Regions from separate parts of the Methylobacterium sp. C1 genome, predicted to be linked through region 1. Evidence: riboswitches for the same ligand, from Rfam matches in the RefSeq annotation. Region 1 holds a riboswitch; the other holds the start of a gene.
The links. A riboswitch is a leader RNA that binds a small molecule or an ion and turns the genes downstream of it on or off. The one in region 1 is predicted to bind thiamine pyrophosphate.
Positions count from the first base shown of each region.

Region 2: linked by a shared signal. The riboswitch ahead of thiO (glycine oxidase ThiO) and the one ahead of thiC (phosphomethylpyrimidine synthase ThiC) in region 1 are both predicted to bind thiamine pyrophosphate.

Region 1 is NZ_CP017640.1:3,621,678-3,626,713, reverse strand. It holds gene thiC (phosphomethylpyrimidine synthase ThiC) at 525-2,411, opposite strand; TPP riboswitch at 2,483-2,588, opposite strand; gene BKE41_RS16860 (alpha/beta hydrolase) at 2,691-3,521, shown strand; gene BKE41_RS16855 (restriction endonuclease) at 3,537-3,911, shown strand; gene BKE41_RS16850 (acyltransferase family protein) at 4,021-5,036, shown strand, end outside.
Region 2 is NZ_CP017640.1:825,332-830,367, forward strand. It holds gene BKE41_RS03790 (adenylate/guanylate cyclase domain-containing protein) at 1-430, shown strand, start outside; gene BKE41_RS03795 (glycosyltransferase) at 527-1,648, opposite strand; gene BKE41_RS03800 (TIGR02281 family clan AA aspartic protease) at 2,034-2,549, opposite strand; TPP riboswitch at 2,783-2,911, shown strand; gene thiO (glycine oxidase ThiO) at 2,976-4,199, shown strand; gene thiS (sulfur carrier protein ThiS) at 4,196-4,408, shown strand; gene BKE41_RS03815 (thiazole synthase) at 4,411-5,036, shown strand, end outside.

The DNA.
Region 1 (5,036 bases):
CGATCGGAGACGCGATGAACATCGCGTTACCGCCGCGACACAAATCCGTGCTGCTTTTTCACTGACGCCGACTCGGCCGCTGTCCCGCTCGTCTTCCGGGGACGGGGCCGCGATCCGAACAGCGCTACGTGGAGCACGCCCTGTCCAGGATGCCGGCGATGCTCGTCCTGGCGGGGACGGCGGCGCTCGGCGCGCCGGGCGATCCGGGAACGCCCGCGCAGTTCATCCGCGCGCACCGCTGCGCGATCGCGGCGCGGCTCGTCGCGATCCACGGACGCGGGCCGATCAAGGTCTCCCGCGACCGCTTCATCGTCGTCGCGCTGCGCGGGCAGTCGCAGCGCCCGGTCCAGTGCATCGTCCAGGATCGGGATACGCGGATGCTGTGCGAGGCCGCGTCGACCGCCTACTGGCCGCCCGAGGGGAGCCACTTGAGGCTGGATGCGCCCGCCCGGGCGACATGCTCGGTATCGAGGTCCCGTACGGCGGCACGCCCGGGTCCTGAGTGGACCGGGCGTGCCGTCACCTCACTCGGCGGCGTCGACGTAGAGCTTGCCGCCCTCGGCCAGGAACTCCTGCGACTTCGCCCGCATGCCGGCTTCGGCCTCGGCCTTCGACATCGCGGGCGCCGCGCCCACGACCTCGCCGGCCTCCTCCATCGCCAGCACCTCGGCGCGCAGGTCCTGCGTGATCTTCATCGAGCAGAATTTCGGCCCGCACATCGAGCAGAAATGCGCGACCTTGTGGGCATCCTTCGGCAGGGTCTCGTCGTGGAAGCGCCGCGCCGTATCCGGGTCGAGGCCCAGGTTGAACTGGTCCTCCCAGCGGAAGTCGAACCGGGCGCGGCTGAGCGCGTCGTCCCGGAGCTGCGCGGCGGGATGCCCCTTGGCGAGGTCGGCGGCGTGGGCGGCGATCTTGTAGGTGATGACGCCGGTCTTCACGTCGTCCCGGTCGGGCAGGCCGAGATGCTCCTTCGGCGTGACGTAGCAGAGCATCGCGGTGCCGAACCAGCCGATCATCGCGGCGCCGATGCCCGAGGTGATGTGGTCGTAGCCGGGCGCGATGTCGGTGGTCAGCGGGCCGAGGGTGTAGAACGGCGCCTCGCCGCACTCCTTCAGCTGCTTCTCCATGTTGACCTTGATCTTGTGCATCGGCACGTGGCCGGGGCCCTCGATCATCACCTGGCAGCCCTTGTCCCAGGCGACTTTGGTCAGCTCGCCCAGCGTCTCCAGCTCGCCGAACTGGGCGGCGTCGTTGGCGTCGGCGATCGAGCCCGGGCGCAGGCCGTCGCCCAGCGAGAACGAGACGTCGTAGGCCCGCATGATGTCGCAGATCTCGTCGAACCGCTCGTAGAGGAACGATTCCCGGTGCCCGGCGAGGCACCAGCGGGCCATGATCGAGCCGCCGCGCGAGACGATGCCGGTGACGCGCCGGGCGGTCAGCGGCACGTGGGCGAGCCGCACGCCGGCATGGATGGTGAAGTAGTCGATGCCCTGCTCGGCCTGCTCGATCAGCGTGTCCTTGAAGACCTCCCAGTCGAGCTTCAGCGGGTCGCCGCCGACCTTCTCCAGCGCCTGGTAGATCGGCACCGTGCCGATCGGAACCGGGCTGTTGCGGATGATCCACGAGCGGATATTGTGGATGTTGCGGCCGGTGGACAGGTCCATGACCGTGTCGGCGCCCCAGCGGATCGACCAGACGAGCTTCTCGACCTCGTCGGCCGCCGAGGAGGTCACGGCCGAGTTGCCGATATTGGCGTTGATCTTGACCAGGAAGTTCCGGCCGATCGCCATCGGCTCCAGCTCGGTGTGGTTGATGTTGGCCGGGATGATCGCCCGGCCGCGGGCGATCTCGTCGCGCACGAATTCCGGGGTGATGAAGGGCGGGACCGAGGCCCCGAAGCTCTGGCCGTCGGCGAGCGCGGCCTCGGCGCCCGCGAGCATCGCCTCGCGGCAGACGTTCTCGCGATGGGCGACGTAGATCATCTCCTCGGTGATGATCCCCGCGCGGGCGAACTCGTACTGGGTCACCATCTGGCCCGGGGCCGCCTTGCGGACGGTCCGCTCGGCCGGGCAGGGGGCCACGAGCTTGTCGCCCGCGAAACCGTTATCCTCGGGCTTCACCGCGCGCGGGGCGACGGACGCGTAGCCGCGCGCCGCGATCCAGGGCTCGCGCACGCCGGGGAGGCCGGCATTGAGGTCGATGCGGGCATCGGTCTCCGTGTAGGGGCCCGACGGGTCGTAGACCCGCACCGGTTCCTCCTTCGGATCGGAGAGGACGATCTCGCGGTAGGGTACGCGGATGTCCGGCCGCCCGGCCGGGCTCGCGTAGGCCTTGCGCGATCCGGTCACCGGACCCGTGGTCACGGTCTCGGGGCTGCCTTTCACGTCCTTCGGGAGAACGGGTGCGTTCATCGTGGGCCTCTCCTCGTGCTGGAGCGGTCCGGTCCACGCGATGGCCGAGATGAGATGAGGTCGCGCGAGAGGCGACCGCAGGTTCCCGTCCCTCCGCCGGTATGAGCCGGATCAGGTTCAAGGGTCAGGGCAGCGTGCCCAATCTCAGCCCTCTGCAGGGCCCCCCTCGGAACGGTTCCAGACTCGGGCTCGCGGACGGCTTTGTCAATGCTGACCCGTCGCCCTAGAAAACACATCCCGGAAACCGTTCGTCCGAACGCCCTCGCTCTCCCAGACCGCATGCGCCTCCTCGCCGGCCTCCTGCTCGCCGCGCTCCTGCTCTGCGGCCTGGCCTGCGCCGCGCTCGCGCTCGGGCAGCGGCGGTTCCTCTACCCGGGCGCCTTCGGTCCGCAGAACCCGTGGACGATCCCGCCCGGCCTCGCGACGATCACGGTCGCGACCCCCGACGGCGAGAGCCTGCACGGTCTGTGGCGGCCGCCGCGGCCGGGCTGCGGCGTCGTCGTCAGCTTCCACGGCAACGGGTCGCGCCCCGAGCCGCACGCGGCGCGATTCGCCGCGGGGCCCTGGCGGGCGGGCGGCTGGGGTGTGCTCTCCGTGGCCTATCGCGGCTATCCCGGCTCGACCGGGAGTCCGAGCGAGGACGGGCTGATCCGCGACGGGCTGGCGGCCGTCGAGGCCGCGCGGGCGCGGGCGCCCGGCGCGCCGATCCTGCTCCACGGCCATTCCCTCGGGGCCGCCGTGGCCGTGGCCGTCGCCGAGCGGGTGCCGGCGATCGGGCTGTACCTGGAGGCGCCCTTCGACTCGATGACCCACACCGTGCGGCTGCATGTCCCGCTAGCCCCGATCTGGCTCCTGCGCGACACGTACCGCTCGGACCTGCGCATCCGCGGTGGGACGGCGCCCGTGTTGATCGTGCAGGGCCGCGACGACACGGTCGTGCCGGCCAAGCTGGCGCGGAACCTCGCCGAGGCGGCCGGCCCCCGGGCCCAAATCGACGTGGTCCCGGGGGACCACGTCTCCATCCTCGGGATCCGGGATCGCGAGGCCGAGGCGCTGTTCGGGTCGCGCGTCGGTCCGGCCTGCCCGCAGCCGGCGGACCAGCAGGGGTAGGAGAGGGAGGCTCGCGTGGTCGGACGGCGCTCGCAGCGCTGGAGCGCCGAGGATCCGGACGCGCCGGGCGTTCCGGGCCCGCCGGACCCGGTCTGTCCCCTCTGCGAGCGCCCGATCCCGCGCCGCGCCCGCTCCAGCCTCCATCACCTCACGCCGAAGCTCAAGGGCGGGACCCATCGCGGAACGGTCCGGCTGCACCAGATCTGCCACTCGGCGATCCACGCCCGCTACAGCGAGGCGGAGATCGCCAAGCGCCTCGCGGACGTCGAGGCGCTGCGCGCCGATCCGGAGATCGCGCGCTTCCTCGTCTGGGTCCGCGGCAAGCCCGACGATTTCCACGCGGCGACGCGCATGACCCGCGCGCGGCGGTCGGCGCGGCGCAGCAACTGACCGGCCGGCGTTTACCGCGCGTTCGTCCTATCCGCAGGTGGCCGCCGCCCCGTTCCTTGCCGTCAACCCGAACCGGTCCAGGATCACCCCGATCGCGAGGGGTGGGTCGATGGCCGGGGTCGGTGATACGGGAGATCGGCTCGCCTGGGTCGATATCGCCAAGGGGATCTGCATCCTCCTGGTCGTCATGATGCATTCGGTCGTCGGCACCGGCGAGGCCATGGGCGGCGAGGGCTTCCTCCACCCGGTCGTCGCCTTCGCGAAGCCGTTCCGGATCCCGGACTTCTTCCTGCTCTCCGGCCTGTTCGTCGGACGGGTGATCGACCGCGACTGGCGGCTGTTCTCCGACCGCCGGGTCGTCCACTTCGCCTATTTCTACCTGCTCTGGCTGGTGATCCAGTCGGTTGCCAGATGCGGCAAGATCGTCGGGGATGCCGGGCCCGCGGCCTTCGCGGCGCACCTCGCCCACGCGCTGATCGAGCCCTATTCCAGCCTCTGGTTCATCTACCTGCTGGCGGTGTTCTCGGTGGTCACCAAGGCCCTGCGTCGCGTGCCCGGCGGCGTGCTCCTCGCCGGCGCCGCCCTGCTGCAGATCGCCGACATCCGCAGCGAGTCGACCCTGATCGAGGAATTCTGCGCCCGTTACGTCTTCTTCGTCGCGGGTTACCTGTTCGCCGGCCGGATCTTCGCGCTCGCCGACGCGGCGCGCCGCCGCGTCCCGCTCGCCCTGTGCGGACTCGCCGCCTGGGCATTCCTCGAGGGCTGGCTCGCGCTGACCCCGTCGGGCCTGCCGGACCATCCGACCCTCGCCAGCCTGCCGCTGGTGAGCCTCGCCCTCGGCGCCGCCGGTGCCCTCGCGATCGTGGTGGCGGCCTCCCTGATCGGCCGCGCCGGCGGCCCGGTCGCGGAGGCTGTCCGGACCTGCGGCCAGCGCTCGATCGTGATCTACCTCGCCTTCTCGCTGCCCATGGCCGCGACCCGGGAGGTCCTCGTGCGCACCGGCGCGATCGGCGATATCGGCCTCGCGAGCCTCGCGGTCATGACGATGGCGGTCGTTCTGCCCTTGGCACTGGAGCGGCTGGTCCGCGGGACGGCGCTCGACCTGCTGTTCGTGCGGCCGCGCCG
Region 2 (5,036 bases), 2.8 Mb from region 1:
GGTCCTGAAGTATCTCGGCGACGGCCTGCTGGCGATCTTCCGGGAGTCCGGCGACGACCTCGGCGGCGCGGCCAAGGGCGCGCTCACCGCGGCGCAGCACGCCCTGGCGGCCCTCGACGAGGCGAACGCCCTGCACCAGTTCCCGGTGCCGGTGGCCGCGGGCATCGCGCTCCACCACGGCGAGGCCGCCTACGGCAATGTCGGGTCCGGCTCCCGCCTCGACTTCACGGTGATCGGGCGCGACGTGAATCTCGCGAGCCGCATCGCGCAGCTGAACCGCGCCCTCGGCGAGCCGCTGCTGATGTCGAAGCCGTTCGTGGACTTCCTCTGGGGCGACCCGATCCCGCTGGGCGAGCACCGGCTCAACGGCTTCGACGAGCCGATGGCGGTGTTCCGGCCGAAGTTCCTGCGCCCGCGCAGATCCAGCTGACCAGGTCTCCGATCGCGGTCCGGCCCGGTCCCGACGTCGCGCGGCGGCCGCCAACATCCGCTCGCGAGCCCGCAGCGTGCCTGTGCGCCGGCCGCCTCACCACGTCGGCACGAACGGCATCGCGTAGGGGGTGTGCCGGCATCCCCAGACCGGGTCGATCATCTTCGCCATCACGTCCCGTGCCAGGGCGCCGGCGCGTATGGCGACCTCCCTCGGGACGTGGGTCCGTTCGAGGATCTTCAGGCAGGCGTGTCCGCAGGCGCTGTACTGGCCGAGATGGTACGCGTTGAGGGCGAATTCATCGAGCAAGCCGTACTCGTAGACCCACGGATTCAGGGAGATCCCCTCGCTCGGAAGCGCGAGCGCAAGGCCCGCCTCCGCGTATCGATACCCGTCCGCGAACCGCTTCCTGAGCCTGCAGAACCGACTAGCCCCGTGGCGCGCTTCCGCCCGCGCCGGACGGACGGAGGTCGCGCGCTCGTAGAGCTGCAGCACCCTGTCCTCCGGCTCATCGAGGCGCTCCGCGTTCACCGCGGCCATCAGCAGGTTGAAATAGATCTCCTCGTCCCATCCGCCGAGATCGGCGCGCTTCAGGAAGCATGCGAGGGCCTTCCGGTACTCGCCGGCGGCATCGTAGGTGGTCCCGAGGTACATCGTGTAGCGGGCGATCATGAAGGGGTCTGTCTCGACCGCCAGCGCCTTCTCGAGGACGGCGATATCCCGCGCGTCCGCAGTCGTGTCGCGGTGCCGGGCGCCGTCGTCGCCCCGGCGCATCGCGAGGGGGAGGATCGGAGTCTCCGACACGCCGGGGCAGCTGAGGAATTCGTGCAGGACGCCCCGGTAGCGCCAGTTCTCCCGGTTGCTGACGAGCTGGTTGCGCCAGTATCGCGTGTGCTCGTCGATGATCTCGAACCGATAGCCGGGCGCGCGCAGCTTCGGCATCGTGAAGTCCGCGGGGATGATCAGCTCATCGTCAGCGTCGATGATCAGGGTGTACTGCGCATGACGCCGCGCGAGTTTCAGGGCCTCGTTTCGATTGTAGGCGAAATCGACCCACGGTCGCTCGACCAGCGCCCCCGGAATGTCCGCGAGCGCCGCGCGGACGATATCCTGGGTTCCGTCCGTCGACCCGGTATCGACGATGACCCAGTGATCGATGAGCGGTCGAACAGAATCGAGGCACCGACGGATAACGTGGGCCTCGTCCTTCACGATCATGGACAAACAGATCGTCGATCCGCGATTTTTCATCCTGAATCTGCCCCACCGCGCGCTCAGAACTCGCATCCGCGGCCGTCGATGCATCTAGCACCGCCGACATGCATTGACAAATCGATCGAGATTGTAGGTAAAGCTTCGATTAAACGGGTCAATCTTCGAAATAAGTGCGTGCCGGATACGGAATTATAGCGAACTACGGCTCATATATACATGATTCGAGATGACTCGATTTGGTGGAAGCGTGAGACCGGTGCCGGAAACTCCAACGGCTCAGGACGGAGTGCGCGGTCGACCGGCTCCCCTGATCGATCTCGGAAGGCAAGCCGGGCGGCCTTCCAGCCGTCCTGCCGCGGCCCGGAGATCTGCACGCATCGCGCGCGTTTCAGCCCCTGAGCGTCATCGTGCTGCCGGAGACGCCGAAATCGCGCAGGCGCCTCAGGAACGACATGCCCAACAGGCTGGTCGACAGGAGCCCGCGCGGGATCACGACCGCGTCGACGTCCCGCACCGTTATCGATCCGATCTGCACGATCGCGATCCGGATCGGCGCGACGCGGACCGTCCCGTTGGCGGTATTCCAGACGCGCGTGAAATCGGACGGTCCGACCTGGATCCCGATCCGCGCGGCGTCCTCCTCCGAGAACGCGCAGGCGCTCGCCCCCGTATCCACCATCATCGGTAGCGAACGGCCGTCCACGAGGGCGTTGACGAAGAAGTGGCCGTTGCGGCCGGCCTGGAGGGCTACGCCGGCGACGGCAGCGCCCGCGAGATCCGGTTCCGGCGCCGGCGCCGGCGCGATGGCGAGTGCTACCGGCACCGACCGCGCGCCGTCACGCAGCTTCAGAAGTGCCGTGACACCGAGGAAGCCGAGCATGCAGATCAAGAGGATTGTACGCACGCGAATTCGCCCGTGACGTGGAGTGGCGGCGATCCGCGGAGTTCCCGGATCCCGGCGATGAGATGCCAGACCCGTGAAGGGATGGTGCGCGATCGCGAGCGCGGCCGCGACCGGCGGACGGATTCCGCTCCGCTTGGTGTCCAGTCCGTCACCGCGATCGGCCGATTGTCGCGGGAGAGCCGTCCTGGACGCGGCGCGGGGTTGACCGGCACCGGCCGGGAGGCCACATCTGCATCTGTTCCAGGGAGATCCCCGGCAAGGGGCTGAGAAACCGCTGGCACGTCCGTCAGGACCTGCGGCGCGGAAATCCTTCGAACCTGATCCGGCTCATACCGGCGTAGGGATTGGACCGCGGCCGCCCGAAAGGCAGGCCACAGCTTCTCACAGAAGCAGACGGCCCGGTCCCCGCGACGGCAATTCGCGGAGATGCCCGTGCCCCTCGACCGCCCCGCCTCACCGATCGGCCGCCGCCGCAGCCCCGACGGCTGTGTCGCGCCCGAAACCCTTCCGGCGCGGACCGACGTCGCCGTGGTCGGCGCCGGGCTGATCGGGCTGTCGATCGCGTGGCGCCTCGCCCAGGCCGGCAGCGCCGTGACAGTGCTGGAGCGGGACACGATCGGGGCGGGCGCGAGCCTCGCGGCCACCGGCATGCTGGCCCCGGCGGCCGAGCACGAGCCGGGCTCCGACCCGCTGCTCCCGCTCGCCCTGGACTCGCTCCGGCTCTGGCCCGAGTTCCGCGACGCCCTGGAGGCGGAGTCCGGCCGCGCGATCGACTACCGGGCCGACGGCACCCTGGTGCTGGCGGTCGGCCGCGACGAGGTCGAACGGCTGCGCTTCCGCTACGACCTGCAGCGCCGCTCGGGGCTCGAGGCGACCTGGATGCCGGGCAGCGAGGTGCGGCGCCTCGAGCCGGGCCTGCGCCCCTCCGTCACTGCCGGCATCCACTGCCCGCTCGACCATCAGGTCGACCCCCGTCTGGTGATGGACGCCCTCACCGAAGCCTGCCGCCGGGCCGGCGTGATCCTGGTGGAGCGGACCCCCGTCACCGCCCTGGACTGGTCGGGCGGCCGCGTGACCGGGATCCGCGCCGGCGACCGCGTCGTCGCGGCGGAGACCGTCATCCTCGCCTCCGGCGCCTGGAGCGGGGAGGGCGGCCTGCTGCCCGACGCGCTCGCCCTGCCGGTCCGCCCGCTGAAGGGCCAGTCCCTGGCCCTGCGCACGACCGCCCGCACCGGTACCCTGGCGCGGATGGTCTGGACCGAGCAGGTCCACATGGCGCCGAAGAGCGACGGCCAACTCATCGTGGGCGCGACGGTCGAGGATTGCGGCTTCCGGCCCGGCGTCACCGCGGGCGGCCTCTACGCCCTGCTCGAGGGTGCCCGCCGGGTGCTGCCCGGCATCGAGGAGATGGAGGTGGAGGCGGTGTGGAGCGGCTACCGTCCGACCTCCGACGACGACGCGCCGATCCTGGACGCGATCGCCCCGGGCCTCGTCGCCGCCACCGGGCATCACCGCAACGGCTACCTGCTCGCCCCGGTCACCGCCGACGCGGTCGCCGCGCTGGTGCTGCGCGGCGCGCTGCCGGCGGTGGCGCGTCCCTTCACCCGCGCGCGCTTCGGCCAGCCGGAAGCGCTGAGGGCCTCGGCATGAAACTCCTCGTCAACGGCGAGCCGCGCGAGTGCGCGGTCGAGACGGTGGACGCCCTGTTCCGCCTCGAGGCGGAGGAGAGCGGCATCGAGAGCCCGCAGGGCGTCGCCATCGCGCTGAACGGCCGGGTTCTGCGCCGCCGGGACTGGGTCGAGACCCCGGTCTCGGAGGGTGACCGCGTCGAGATCGTCCGCGCCATGCAGGGAGGTTGAGCATGGACCAGAGTCACACGCCACCGCGCCCCGAGGGCGGGGACGACAGCCTGACCATCGCCGGGGTGACGCTGTCGTCCCGGCTGTTCATCGGCACCGCCGGCTACCCGACGCAGGCGATCATGCGCGACGCCGTCGCGGCGAGCGGCGCCGACGTGGTCACGGCCTCGATCCGACGGGTCTCGCTCCAGGGCCACGGCTCGGACACGGTCAAGATCCTGAAGGGCAAGCGCTTCCTGCCGAACACGGCCGGCTGCGAGACCGCCCGGGACGCGATCATGACCGCCGAACTCGCCCGCGAGGCGCTCGACACCAACTGGATCAAGGTCGAGGTGATCGGCGACCGCGAGACGCTCTACCCGGACGTGATGGAGCTGATCGAGGCCTGCCGCCATCTCGTGGACGACGGCTTCGTGGTGCTGCCCTACTGCAACGACGACCCGATCGTGTGCCAGCGCCTGGAGGATCTCGGCTGCGCCGCCGTGATGCCCATGGGCTCGCTGATCGGCTCCGGGATGGGTGTCGCCAACCCGGCCAACCTCGAGCTGATCTGCCGCCGGGCGACGGTGCCGGTGGTGGTCGATGCCGGCATCGGCACCGCCTCGGACGCGGTGATCGCCATGGAGCT